2 linked regions of the Parashewanella spongiae genome follow. The protein of the gene in region 1 interacts with the protein of each later gene in a pairwise test. Links are inferred from orthologs where the notes say so. Each region holds a gene or a part of one and is shown on either strand. Other genes may lie near its edges.

The links. The genes of interacting proteins can lie anywhere in the genome.
Region 2: the proteins of rhlB (region 1) and pnp interact in binary tests that used the Escherichia coli proteins (3 or more experiments, as listed by UniProt). The link is inferred for Parashewanella spongiae from one-to-one orthologs.

Annotation. Positions count from the first base shown.
Region 1 is NZ_CP037952.1:222,631-231,219, reverse strand. What follows is about bases 1,320-4,174. They hold rhlB (ATP-dependent RNA helicase RhlB), read right to left. Parts: upstream 3,477-4,174; coding sequence 2,163-3,476; downstream 1,320-2,162. Other genes in these bases: trxA (thioredoxin TrxA), read left to right, coding at 3,793-4,119; E2I05_RS00935 (Ppx/GppA phosphatase family protein), read right to left, coding at 1,320-2,162. Also shown: E2I05_RS00945 (mechanosensitive ion channel family protein), read right to left, coding at 1-723; E2I05_RS00940 (thioredoxin family protein), read left to right, coding at 849-1,247; more of E2I05_RS00935, read right to left, coding at 1,236-1,319; transcription termination factor Rho, read left to right, coding at 4,344-5,609; E2I05_RS00915 (hypothetical protein), read left to right, coding at 5,783-6,928; E2I05_RS00910 (group II intron maturase-specific domain-containing protein), read right to left, coding at 7,393-7,773; E2I05_RS00905 (ISAs1 family transposase), read left to right, coding at 7,966-8,589.
Region 2 is NZ_CP037952.1:4,583,594-4,589,793, forward strand. Bases 3,027-6,003 are described here. They hold pnp (polyribonucleotide nucleotidyltransferase), read right to left. Parts: upstream 5,572-6,003; coding sequence 3,481-5,571; downstream 3,027-3,480. Other genes in these bases: E2I05_RS18195 (hypothetical protein), read right to left, coding at 3,027-3,273; E2I05_RS18205 (putative bifunctional diguanylate cyclase/phosphodiesterase), read left to right, coding at 5,857-6,003. Outside these bases: lipoprotein NlpI, read right to left, coding at 1-724; ltrA (group II intron reverse transcriptase/maturase), read right to left, coding at 1,230-2,510; more of E2I05_RS18195, read right to left, coding at 3,016-3,026; more of E2I05_RS18205, read left to right, coding at 6,004-6,200. UniProt on the Escherichia coli protein: Involved in mRNA degradation. Catalyzes the phosphorolysis of single-stranded polyribonucleotides processively in the 3'- to 5'-direction. Also involved, along with RNase II, in tRNA processing.

The DNA.
Region 1 (8,589 bases):
GGTGTTGTCCCAGTTTTGAACTTTTACCGTTGTAAGTGATACTTCGACTACTGCTCCGTCAGCGCCGTATTTATCCATTTGGATCCAATCACCAGAGCTTACCATTCGGTTTGCGGCAAGTTGGATGCCAGCAACAAAGCCCAAAATGGTGTCTCTGAACACCAACATCACTAAACCCGTCGCAACACCTAAGCCACTGAGAAAGAAGAATGGTGACTCTTTAGTAATCACTGCTACAGCTAAAATCATGCCGACAAAGAACAAAAACAATTTAATGAGCTGTACAAAACTTTTAACTGGCAAACGACGGGTTAAATGATGGCTATCAGCAATTGCATTACCGGCATCCATAGCCGCATAAATCGAACGAATAATAAGGATAACACTGATCAGATACAGGCCACGTTGCGCCACAGCAGCAAACAAAGGGTATTCTGAAAGTACATAAGACATCAACTCTGACAACACCAACACAGGAAGTATCACGATCAATTTATCAAATACTTTGTATTGAATAAGCACATCGTCCCAAGTGGCTCGCGTGCGCTTGATCAGCGCATGGATCATTTTGACAAGCACCCGTTTCGCAAGCAAATATATTAACCAAACAAAGACAACGGATAATGTTAATATGGCAACTGCAGTCAACACAGAGGCAAGCTCTGCATTCCACCCTTGGTCGATAAGCCACTTAGTGGCGTTCTCTGGCACATCAATTTTCACTCAGCACTCCTTGGCGATACATTATACCAATCACAGATAAGTCGTTCACTTTTCAATCTAAGCTTGAGTATATATCGAGCCTACTTCAAAATGCAGCATAACTTTTCGATTGGATCCTTAATACCATGTTAACAGGTGCTTTAAACCTTACTGAGTTACTCGCTGAATTAGCCAAATTTCCAGACTTTGACGGCAACTATCAAGTCAACTTATCAGTGATTGAGCCGCTTAAGCAAATTCAAACGCCCACAGAAATCGTTGTCATTATTGGCACATGGTGTCCAGATTGCCATCGTGATATTCCACGCTTCAACGCCATCATAAATGCCATTGGCAATGCAAACATTCAAGTGAAATATTTTGGCGTAGATAAACAAAAAGTCGATGTACAAGGACTGGCCGCTCAATACGAATTTAGCCGTTTACCAACTTATATCGTTAAGCAACAAGATAGTGAAATTGGTCGTATCATCGAACGACCTGAGTTAACACTAGAAGAAGACTTAGTGAAGTTACTTAACTGAACCTTGTAAAGTTTGGGCTAATTGATGAAGTACGCCTTCACGTAACGCCCCGCCCGACAGGTTAATCGAAGTGATTTCGAGTAACTCAAACAGCGCCAACATAATCGCGACGCCCGTCGCTAATGTTGGTGCTCGCTCAGGTGTTAAGCCTTCAATATTACTTAAGGTTGAACATGTTTGTTGCAGTATTTCAGTTCTAATTTGCTTGAGGAACGCTAATGTTATGACCTCGTCAAAGCCACGGTATCTCAACAATTCCACCAAAGTTTGAACACTTCCAGATGCGCCTACGGCACGAGAACATCCATAGGATTTAAGCATCTCTAAATGAGGTGATAAGACACGTTGAACTTGAGTGACCACGTTATCAAAATCCGCTTTTTGGTAGGGGAATTGAGAAAAATACGGCTGCTGATAACTGACACAACCTATCGGAAGGCTCGTTTTATACAAAAGTTTGTCACCGTCACCGATAATGAACTCGGTACTGCCACCACCAATGTCGATAACCAAACGGCGAAATTCGCCTTCTGTGGTATGAAACATCCCTTGATAAATAAGCTCGGCTTCTTGATCGCCAGAAATTATTTCAATACGTTGTCCCAAGATAGCCAACGCCTGCCCATTGAAATCGTCAGCGTTGCTAACATTTCTTAAGGTCGCTGTCGCAATGATCTTAGTTCGTTCAGACGGGATTTGATGCTGTTTGAGCTTTTGAGCAAACATGGCCAAACAATCCAGCCCCCGAATCATAGCTTCTGGTGTTAACTCACCATCGGCTTTAATGCCGTTGGCGAGTCGTACTTTGCGTTTGTATTTTGCCACAACATTAGGCTGGCCACATTCAAACTGGGCAACCAGCATATTAAAGCTATTAGAGCCAAGCGTTATGGCAGCAGCAAATCGAGAAGTCATTTATGAATGTCTGCGAGTCCGATCATGACGCTGCGGGCGGCTTTTTCCTCGTGGAGCGCCGCCAGGACGAGAGCCTGAGTTGCGTTCTCGAGTTGTTCTCGGTACGTGCTTACGGTGGATGGCAGCAGGTTTAGCTAAATCATCCAATAACGCATCACGGGCATAGCCTGTCACTGGGATAGAATGCTGAATGTAGTCTTCAATCGCAGGCAGGTTCAGAGCATATTCTTCACAAGCAAAGCTCACTGAAATCCCCTTTTGACCGGCACGACCTGTACGTCCGATACGGTGAACATAATCTTCACAGTCATCGGGCAAATCAAAGTTATACACGTGCGATACATCCGCAATGTGTAACCCGCGCGCCGCCACATCCGTTGCCACTAAAATATCAATTTTGCCACTGGTAAATTGCTCTAAAATGCGTAAACGCTTCTTTTGCGGCACATCACCGGTAAGTAGCCCCACTCGGTGTTTATCGCCTTCAAGCCATGACCAAAGTTTTTCACAGATGTGTTTAGTGTTCGCAAACACGATGGCTTTTTCTGGCCAATCTTCCTCAATCAAACTCATGAGCAATGGAATTTTATCTTCTGCGGATGGATAAAATAACTCTTCTTTGATGTTTTTTGAGGTTTTTTCTTCAGGAGCAATTTCGACTTTAACGGGATCATTCATATGATCGTAAGCCAATTCTTGCACTTTCATTGACAATGTCGCTGAAAACAACATATTTAAACGTTGTTTTGAGTCTGGCATTCTGCGAAATAAGAAACGGATGTCTTTTATAAAGCCTAAGTCGAACATACGATCAGCTTCATCTAGCACAACCGCTTGGATCGCGCTTAAGCTGATCACACCTTGGCGAACGTAATCGATAATTCGCCCAGTGGTACCAATAAGAATATCCACGCCTTTTTCAAGCACTTTCATCTGCACATCGTAGCTTTCACCACCGAACACAATCCCAACTTTAAGTTTTGTGTGGTCTGAAAGCAGCTTGGCGTCTTTGGCGATTTGAATCGCAAGTTCACGAGTCGGCGCCATGATGATCGCACGGGGCTGATTTAATTGACGCGATTCTGGAGCTGGAGTCGTCAACAAGTGATTAAAAGTAGCGACCAAAAAGGCCATGGTTTTACCCGTGCCGGTCTGTGCTTGACCAGCAATGTCTTTCGTCTGAAGAAGTACAGGTAAAGATAAAGCTTGAATTGGAGTACAAAACTCGAATCCATTTTCACTTAAGGCTGATTTTACTTTAAGATCCAAAGCTAGATCAGCAAATTTTTGACTTGATAAATGTGTATCGCTCATAGCGTAGGCATACCAGTTAGGGTTGCAACAATATCAATTCTGAAAGAATTGATAAAAATACTTGACCGTTTGTAATAACAACAATAAAAAAAAGGTCTGTTAAAAAATCCGGAGCTGAGCACTTGATTCTTAGTTCTCACTTTCGATGCTTTTAGCTGCTACGTATTTATTATTTACGTTAAAATGGCAGCATTGCATTACAAGGCATAAAAAGCTGACATTTAGCAGTATTCGGACTTGAAAGTACAAGTACGTATCCCAATATACAGGTTAAGCCGTTAACAAACCAGCAATGGCAACCGAACTGGAGAACTTCATGAGTGATAAAATTATTTACCTAAGCGACGACAGCTTTGAAAACGACGTATTAAAAGCTGAAGGTCTTGTATTAGTAGACTTCTGGGCAGAGTGGTGTGGTCCTTGTAAAATGATTGCTCCAATTCTTGACGATATCGCTGAAGAATACGCCGGTAAACTAACGGTAACCAAGTTAAATGTTGATCAAAATAACCAATCTCCTGCTAAATATGGCGTACGTGGCATTCCTACATTGCTTATTTTCAAGAATGGTGAACTTGCAGCAACTAAAGTTGGCGCATTGTCTAAAACTCAATTAAAAGAATTTGTCGACGCTCAACTGTAAGTTCAGCCTCGAAATCAACACAAAAAACATGAAACTTGGCACAAATATCGATTAATTGTGTCAAGTTTTTCTAAATTTCTGGACGAACTCCTTACTTAGTGCTAGTTTGTTATACAAATAACATCGAAATATTCAATTCTCACTCACTGAACCATAATCCTGGATAACAAAACATTACTGTCATAACATCAGTAGATTTTGTCACGCAAAACAAGACCCCCAACATGAATTTATCAGAACTTAAAGAGACCCCCATATCCAAGCTAGTCGAACTAGCTGAAAGTATGAAACTAGAAAATATGGCCCGTGCACGTAAGCAGGACATCATTTTCGCCATTCTAAAAGCACACGCAAAAAGCGGCGAAGACATCTTCGGCGGTGGTGTATTAGAAATTCTCCAGGATGGTTTCGGCTTCCTACGAAGTGCTGGCGGCTCCTATCTCGCAGGTCCAGATGACATCTATGTATCGCCAAGCCAAATACGCCGCTTTAACATGCGTACTGGTGATACCATTTTTGGTAAGATACGCCCTCCGAAAGAAGGTGAGCGTTACTTTGCATTATTGAAAGTCAACGAAGTTAATTTCGACAAACCAGAAAATTCTCGTAGCAAAATCTTATTTGAAAACCTAACACCGCTTCACGCTGATGAACGTATCCGCATGGAGCGTGGTAATGGTTCAACGGAAGACATTACCGCACGAATTTTAGATTTGTGTTCGCCAATAGGTAAAGGCCAGCGTGGTTTGATCGTTGCACCGCCAAAAGCGGGTAAGACCTTACTACTACAGAATATAGCTCAGTCGATCACTCATAATAATCCCGATGTATTGTTGATGGTATTGCTCATTGACGAACGTCCTGAAGAAGTGACCGAAATGCAACGTTTGGTTAAAGGTGAAGTGATTGCTTCAACCTTTGATGAGCCTGCTAGCCGTCACGTTCAAGTGGCTGAAATGGTCATTGAAAAAGCCAAGCGTTTAGTTGAACACAAAAAAGACGTTGTCATTTTGTTAGATTCTATCACTCGTTTAGCGCGCGCTTACAACACTGTGATCCCTTCATCGGGTAAAGTACTTACCGGTGGTGTTGATGCTAACGCTCTACATCGTCCAAAGCGTTTCTTTGGTGCCGCTCGTAACATCGAATTCGGTGGCAGCTTAACAATTATCGCGACCGCCTTAGTGGATACTGGTTCTAAAATGGATGAAGTCATCTACGAAGAATTTAAAGGTACCGGTAACCAAGAGTTGCATCTTTCTCGCAAAGCAGCTGAAAGACGTGTCTTCCCAGCGATTGACTTTAATCGCTCAGGTACTCGTCGTGAAGAAAAGTTAACCACACCCGACGAACTTCAGAAGATGTGGATTTTGCGTAAGATCCTTAATCCAATGGATGAAGTAGGCGCAATGGAGTTCTTAATCGACAAGCTGGCTTTAACCAAAACCAATGATGAATTCTTTACGGCCATGAAACGCGCTAAATCCTAATAACGCGTGCTCAATTCACACAAAAAACCAGTCATTTGACTGGTTTTTTTATGCCACCGCCTGCTCTCTTTAATAAAATTTAATCTAATCGGCTCGATTAATAAACCATACTTACTTATATTGTGCGCCTAACTCATTAAATTATATGCATTAAATTATTGTAGGTCCTGAGCATGTCTGTCGAGCAAATCAAATACAGTGTTTTTTACCCTGATGAAATTACCAATGTTGACGGGAAAATTAATACCGTAGAAGCAGGTAAATTATCAAAAGCTTACGTTAGGTGTTATGAACGAGAAGAAGGTACCAATAAGGTACTAGGCAATTTTGAATATCAAGTAACAAACGAAAATGGTAAGCATCGACTTACTGAAATTTACAGTGAAAAAAAAAGACCCTTCAGAGTTCAGCTCGCGGCCTTTCATTTTGCCAAAAATTGGCATGAAAAAAATAACCAAAATTACCAATTTTCATTTGACGATTATAAAATAATTTCAGAGCCTGCGCTGTCTATCGAAGGCGTAAAAACCAGTAAATCATACGCGATAAGTGAGCAACAAACTTCAAGTTCGAACAAAGAGTTATCTACTGAAATCGATAGTGTTTCACTACACACCAGTTTTGACGCTCTATCACTTTCTTCACATTTTAGTCCCGAACAACCTCATGTTGGCTCTTTTATTAATTGGTGGCAAAACAAAATCACTGCTAGCACAGATCATACTCGTCATCATGTGACTCAATTAAGTGAAGCCGATGACATGATTGCTTCACAACTTAGTAAACATCAGTTTCAAACAAACTCAGCCGTATTGGTCGATAAAAGCTGTACACAATCCTTAGCAGAAGTTAAGCGAGGAATGCCTACACTAGTTCAAGCGCTAAGAAAAAAGCACCCTAATAAAACCATATTATTTCCGCTTGGGGTAAATGAAAGAGGTTGTTTAACCAATGCTCATACTGTCTTAGGCATAGTGACGCCAGAAACAATGCTTATTATTGATTCCGACAGATTTAATTTTTATGGCGTTATTAAATCGGTGAGCACACGATTTCAAGGTTTGTTTGATACCACGAATTGCAGCCGTTATGCTGCTTATACCTGCATTGAATTAGCAAAAAAACTTGATGTACAAGCGGACAACATTACAGAAAGCGCTATTAAACAAGCACTGTCCTCTGATGTTTCCCCTCCATCATTAGATGTACTCGATAACTTATACCATCCTGTAACCACCGAAGAAGACGATACGGTGTACGATGAAAGTGTTTTCAGTGGAAACTATGAGAAATGGCTTAGTGTCGATGTTTCAGAATAGTAAACGGCGGATCAACTTAGTCACAATATTACCCTCACACCCAAGTATTCATAAGCAATTGATAGTAATGTCAAATACAGTAATTAATCTCTCACTCAGCAAGAGATAAAGGTTTTCAGTACAAGGCGCATGTTCGAAATACTAAGTACCTGACCATAAGTTTCTTAAGATTTTCTAGTGCCTAGTTTCACCACTCTACTGTGTTGCAACTTCGGTTAAATAGCTACGGCTATGCGCCCTACATTGCGTCTTGTATAGCACTAAACCTGAACACAATAATTATCAAAGAACTTATCGACAGGTACTTATATTCCCTACGACTGCCATACAAAGCTGGCGTTCAAGTAGAGTAGGCTACTGGCTTCGCTATCGCTTATCCAGCAGCCCCTCTTCGATTCCGTGCATGAGGTTTTCCCTCACACGGCTCTGTTGTTACACTTCTCTCAGCCCCTTCACTTTGCTTATCATCTTGTCGTGGGTAAATACTCAAGACCAGCTTGGCGTAATTTTTCGTAAGCACCTCGTGATAGATACTTGCTTCGACGTTGACTTAAGCGACGATGCCAGCGATAGAACCGGTTTACTACAAATCCATTTATTCTGAAAAATACACCTCTGGGATAACCTATCCCACCAAAATAGTGTTTCCATCCCCTCAGAACTTGATTAACCTTATTTATCAGTACGCCAAGTGTATTTGAGGTTCGGTGTTTCACTATGTCTCTGATTTTATTTTTCAGCTTTGTTTGGCTCTTCTTAGACGCCTGTATCTTGATGTAACTGGTGCCTTTGATGAGGCCTGTGATCCGTTGAAAGTTAAAACCGAGGAAATCAAACTCATTCATCAGCTTTCCCATATCCACACAGTGGGTTTTACTTTGATTTAGCTTCAGACCTTCATCACTTAATTGCTGTGTTATCCAGTCCAGTTGCTCTTGTGTGTAGGTTTGCTTCAGGGCGGGATCGCGCTTTAGGTCTTGAAAAAAATAATTAAAGAAATTTTGAACTTTCCTCTATAACGATGATCAGATCGACAAATGAATACTGATTTGAGCCTGATTATGGACGTAATGAAAGAGATTGAGCAAATTGAAGACCATCGTGTAGAAGCCAATAAAGAGTATGATTTAGCGGATATTATTTTTCTTACTATTGCCGCAGTGCTTTGCGGTGCGACAGGGTGGAAAGCCATCAACATTTTTGGGGAAGCTCAATTAGATTGGTTAAGACAATACCGTCCATTTAGTAACGGTATCCCGACAAGACATTCAATTGGAAGAATAATTAGAGGTGTTAAAGCCGAAAGTATGATGTCTTGCTTTATTAACTTTTCCAACACATTACGGGAACGAGATGGTAAAGAGCATATCAGCTTTGATGGTAAAGTGGCTTGTGGTTCTAAGCACGGGGATAACGTAGCAGCGCTTCAACTAATGACGGCAATGGTTGTGGATAATGGACTGATAATACGTCAAAAAGAAACGTCGACTAAAACGAACGAAATCCCTGTAATGCAATCCATGCTAAAACACATGGACATTGAAAATGCAGTTATTACCGCTGACGCCATGCACTGCCAGAAAGAAACTACAGCCTTAATACGTGAGGGAAAAGGTGATTACGTTCTTCAAGTGAAAAAGAATCAAGGTAAATTACTTGCT
Region 2 (6,200 bases), 4.4 Mb from region 1 along the record:
CACACAAATGTTCTGCATAAACTTTTTCTGCTGGTACGCCTTCTATATCAATATTCAATTTTGCGTGTTCCAGTAATTGATACTCTGAAATATCACCTAAGTAATAATCTACAATTGAGGTTGACCATTCGTCATCATTCAGAGTTTGACGATGTTTTTTGAGTTCAATTGATGCCGCGTCAGCGTCTTGTTCACGTTGAACGATATACAGCCATAATGAACGATAGCCATCCTTCGGGTTTGCCTCATAAAAGGTTTTCAAATCCGTAAAAGCGAGATCATTACGACCACCATAATACAATGAAATACCACGGTTAAGATGAGCATAGTCATAATTGGGAGCGAGTTCTAATACCGCATCAAAAGCTTCATAGGCGTTATTAAAATTACCTTCTTGCGTGTAATAAATACCTAAAAAATTGTAGGCATCCGCTAAAGTAGGTTCTAATTTTAATGCTTGCTGAAAATCATAGCGAGCCAATAACCTCAGCCCAACTTTGTCGTATGACACACCGCGCTCATAATGAAATCTTGCCTTTTGCTCCTGAGTGAGTTTTACCGTAGTTAATATTTCATTTAATCTGGCGATATTAATTTCAGCTTTTTGCTCCGGCAACGCAGGCTCGATTAACAAAGCAGTCGTATTATTTGTTGATACGCAACCAACAAGTAGATTCATGCCAAGTACAGCCAAAAGAACATGCAAGTTTCGTTTCATTAAGATAAGCCTTTGAAATGGTAAAAACTGCTTCATCATATCAATTCATCGAAGAAACAGCCATGCAAACCTATTTCTTCAATAATAATACCAATTACAGTAATTAACTTCCCACTCAGCAAGAGCTAAAGGATTTCAGTACAAGGCGCAAGTTTGAAGTACTATATACCCTAACGGCCGCCATACAAAACTGGCGTTCAACGCACTTAGTGCTTTTGTCGGGATAATTCAAAAACTTGTAACCTAGTAATGGAATCCTTTAGCCTTGCCCTTCGGGAGCTTGTATGTGTTCAAATTACTACGCAAAATTGTCTCAACGTAGCAATGTAATGACGACAGTTTTGTATGTCGGTAATAACTATGTCTTCATCAATTTCACTTGTACTTTGAAGTAGAGTAGGCTACTGGCTTCGCTATCGCTTATCCAGCAGCCCCTCTTCGATTCCGTGCATGAGGTTTTCCCTCACACGGCTCTGTTGTTACACTTCTCTCAGCCCCTTCACTTTGCTTATCATCTTGTCGTGGGTAAATACTCAAGACCAGCTTGGCGTAATTTTTCGTAAGCACCTCGTGATAGATACTTGCTTCGACGTTGACTTAAGCGACGATGCCAGCGATAGAACCGGTTTACTACAAATCCATTTATTCTGAAAAATACACCTCTGGGATAACCTATCCCACCAAAATAGTGTTTCCATCCCCTCAGAACTTGATTAACCTTATTTATCAGTACGCCAAGTGTATTTGAGGTTCGGTGTTTCACTATGTCTCTGATTTTATTTTTCAGCTTTGTTTGGCTCTTCTTAGACGCCTCTATCTTGATGTAACTGGTGCCTTTGATGAGGCCTGTGATCCGTTGAAAGTTAAAACCGAGGAAATCAAACTCATTCATCAGCTTTCCCATATCCACACAGTGGGTTTTACTTTGATTTAGCTTCAGACCTTCATCACTTAATTGCTGTGTTATCCAGTCCAGTTGCTCTTGTGTGTAGGTTTGCTTATGAAGTACAACAAAATCATCTGCATAGGTAACGATTTTACACGGTGTTTTTTCGTGTATTTTCAAACAGAAATCGTTGAGATAGATGTTAGCCAGTAGTGGAGAGATAACTCCGCCTTGCGGAGTGCCACATCGGCTTGCTTCTATTCGCCATTTTCTGTTGACCGTCTCTATGCTGATGGGCGCTTTGATAAAGCTTTTCAGTAAACTCAGAAAGCTGCTGTCGCTTATTCGCCTTTCTATTTTTGTCATCAACTTAGCGTGCGGGATGGTATCGAAATAGGCACTCAAGTCAGCATCGAGTACGTGCTGGTAGCCTTGTTTTAGGCTCATTTCAATGACTTTTACCGCTTGCTGGGCGCTTCGACATGGTCGGTAGCCATAACTGTGTTCATGTAAATGAGGTTCGTAGACGGGTTGCATCACTATTGTCATCGCCATTTGCACAATTCTGTCACTGATTATCGGGATCCCAAGTTTCCGCGTTTTGCCGTTGTCTTTGAGTATTTCTACTCGTTTGACTGGGCTAGGTCGATAGTTTTTCTGTTGTAATTGAGTTTGAATTTCTTTTAACAGCGCAACGACTTTCTTTTGCTGCTCTAGATAACTGAATGTGATGCCATCAATTCCTGCTCCGCCTTTATTGGCTTTGCATCGTCGATAGGCTTCTTCGAGTATATCTAGGCGACTGAGTTTATCGTACAAGCTGTAAAATCGTAGCTCCGAGTTAAGCTTTGAGCGTAAGTAAAGTTTTCGCTGTAATATTCTGATATTTACTGGAGTGTTAGCCATATGGCAATTTCACCTCAAAAGTTACGTTAAAAAACGGGTGTAACACTGAGCCCCTTCCCTGATGTGAAGTTATGTTGTCTTCACGGTTAACGGTACTATGGGCTCATCCGACTGCCTGAGCGCCCTATCTGAAATTTCGGTTTACCTTATATTCGGATAGTGGAAGTCACTACCTTCCAACACTCAGGCTCTCCCACGTTCACTTTATTTCCTTCAATACATGCCACTTCATATTACGCCGGAAGATCAAACAGATGCATTTACCAGTTGCTTCTCTGTTTGTGTCAGGGTTCGTCAACTAGGAAAGACTCCCCATCTTCATTTTTTGATTTACGACGCTTAACTGAATTCGCTTGATGCTGCGGCCTACATTGCATCTCAACCTTTATTCAAGGCCTTTGTCACAGGGCTTCATGTCATAGCGGTTACCCATTATGCATGCCCGTCAGATTTCGGGATGAACTGGTAATTATCCCGTCAGGTACGTTTCAACCTGATGGACTTATTATAAATAATAACGTTGCTGTCTCTGGTTTATGGCCATGTAATCGCTTGGCTGCGTATACGTTGAGACAAATCCCGCAACAGAATAAAGCGCTTCGTGGCGCTCCCTAGAAACATCAGTTGACTGCGTTCTCAAGCGTAGAAAAAATGGCTGATAGTAAGGCGTAGCTTGCAGCAAATAGTTTATTCTACTTGCAAAAGTTACAACGCAGATAGCAGTCATTTTAGCAAGCTTGTGAGCGTAGAGCACTTCACTCATTGGGTGAAAGCCTAGATGATAAAGTCATCTTATTGCTCAAACAGTTACTCATATACTCAGCGTTCAGTTGATGTTTTAGGTTGAACACATACATAGCTCTGAGCTGGGAATTTAATTACTGTAATTGGTATAAAACCATCAAAAAGACATAAAAAAAGGAGATCCTAAGATCTCCTTCATATATACCAATACAATGCCGTTTGAGTATTACTCAGCAGCAGGCTTTGCTTCTTTAATCGATAGACGAACGCGACCTTGGCGATCGACTTCCATTACTTTTACATCGACTTCTTGATTCACTTCTAAGTGATCGGAAACGTTAGCAACACGTTCTTCACTAATTTGTGAAATGTGTACTAGACCATCTTTACCTGGAAGAATGTTAACAAAAGCACCGAAATCGACGATACGGATAACTTTACCTTTGTAGATAGTACCAACTTCAACTTCTGAAGTAAGCTCTTCGATGCGACGAATAGCTTCACGAGTGTCATCGCCACTTGCAGAAGCAATACGTACTGTACCATCATCATCCAATTCAATCGTGGTGTTGGTTTCTTCAGTTAATGCACGAATTACCGCGCCACCTTTACCGATAACATCACGGATTTTTTCAGGATTGATTTTGATCGTTGTGATACGTGGAGCATGATCAGAAATTTCTTCACGATGTGAACCTATCGCTGAATCCATCACGTTCAAGATATGAATACGAGCACCAAGCGCTTGTTGCAGAGCGATGTCCATAATCTCTTTAGTGATACCTTCAATTTTGATATCCATCTGAAGAGCTGTGATACCGCCGTTTGTTCCAGCAACTTTAAAGTCCATATCACCAAGGTGATCTTCATCTCCCAAGATGTCAGAAAGTACAACGAAATCGTCGCCTTCTTTAACAAGACCCATAGCAATACCTGCAACAGAAGTCTTGATAGGTACACCGGCATCCATAAGAGCCAATGAAGTACCACAAACAGAAGCCATTGAGCTCGAACCATTTGATTCAGTGATTTCAGAAACAACGCGAACACTGTATGGGAATTCTGATTCAGAAGGCATTACCGCCTTCATGCCACGCCAAGCTAATTTACCATGACCGATTTCACGACGCTTAGGTGAGCCTACCATGCCTGTTTCACCCACTGAATACGGAGGGAAATTATAGTGAAGCATGAAACGGTTTACACGCTCACCCATGATGCTGTCAATTTTCTGTGCATCACGTTCAGTACCGAGCGTACAAGTCACAAGCGCCTGAGTTTCACCACGTGTAAATACTGCACTACCGTGAGTACGCGGTAATACACCTGCCAACACGTTCAACGCGCGGATCATGTCTGGTTCACGACCATCGATACGTGGTTCACCACGGATAATACGACCACGAACAATATTCTTTTCTAAGCTACTTAATAAGTCGTCAACGGTTCTTAAACAAACATCTGGGTTTGCTTCAAGTAATGCTTCTTTAGCCGCATTTTTAACTTCAGTTACGGCATCACGACGCTCATGCTTAGCAACGATGTTATAAGCTTCGCCGATGCCATTTTCCGCTAAATCAGCAATTTTCGCTTTTAACTCTTCATCTACCGCTGGAGCTGTCCATTCCCACTCAGGAGTATTAACTTCAGCTTTAAACTCTTTAATCGCATTAACGACAACTTGTTGCTGTTCATGACCATAAACTACAGCACCAAGCATGATTTCTTCAGCCAAAGCATCGGCTTCTGACTCAACCATCAAAACTGCTGAATCAGTACCTGAAACAACAAGATCCAGCTGGCTGTCTGCCATTGAATCAACAAGTGGGTTAAGCGTGTATTCACCATTCACATAACCAACACGGGCTGCGCCTAATGGGCCATTAAATGGAATACCAGAAATAGAAAGCGCCGCAGATGTACCAATCATCGAAACAATGTCTGGCTCAATTTGCGGATCAACAGAAACAACTGTGATGATTACTTGAACTTCGTTTTTAAAACCATTTGGAAACAATGGACGAATTGGACGGTCAATCAGACGTGCAATCAGAGTTTCATCTTCACCAGGACGACCTTCTCGCTTGAAGAATCCACCTGGGATTTTGCCGGCAGCATACGTTTTTTCCTGATAGTTAACTGTCAAAGGAAAAAAGTCACGACCTGGCTCGGCTACTTTCTTTCCAACTACAGTAACCAACACTGTTGTGTCGCCCATACTTGCTAGTACAGCTGCGTCAGCTTGACGTGCAATTACTCCGGTTTCCAGAGTGACGGTATGCTGACCGTATTCAAAACTCTTTACAATAGGATTCACTTGACCCATTCCTTAATTAATTTACCTTACATTTCGCGCGTTAGTATACTTTAACTCCACGGTACAGATAAAGCGCCTATACTGATCTGATACTAATAACATGAAAACTGATGCTCATATCTTAATTTAAAGCACCAAAATCATTTCAAATTGCTACATTTAGTTAACTGCTTTTCTAAATAATGTATTACTAAAGTTAACGATAAACCGATTGAATACCCAAACAAAGTAACAAGGAAGATACTTAGCTTGACTTCATTAACAGGGAAGCAAACTTATCTCGTCATGCTCACTGTGCTCTGTTTTGCAGCGTGCACTTTTGTCATTGAATTTATTTCGGCTATTAACACTGAAAAACAACATTTGACCTATCAACAAATACGTTTGATCCAAAGCCTTGAGCAATCTAGCATAAAGGCTCGTCCTGAAAAAAATTTGTTTTTAGCTGAAAAACTTTTAGATCAATCACTTAGTCTACCATGGATACAATCGGTTCAGATAGAGCTAAGCAATGGAGGAAAAATATTCAGTGCCAATAAAACGCCCATCCCAACAACGAGTATAATTATTCAAACAATTAATTGGTTACTCAAGGACATTCAATCAAGCTCTCATTTACTCTATAAAAA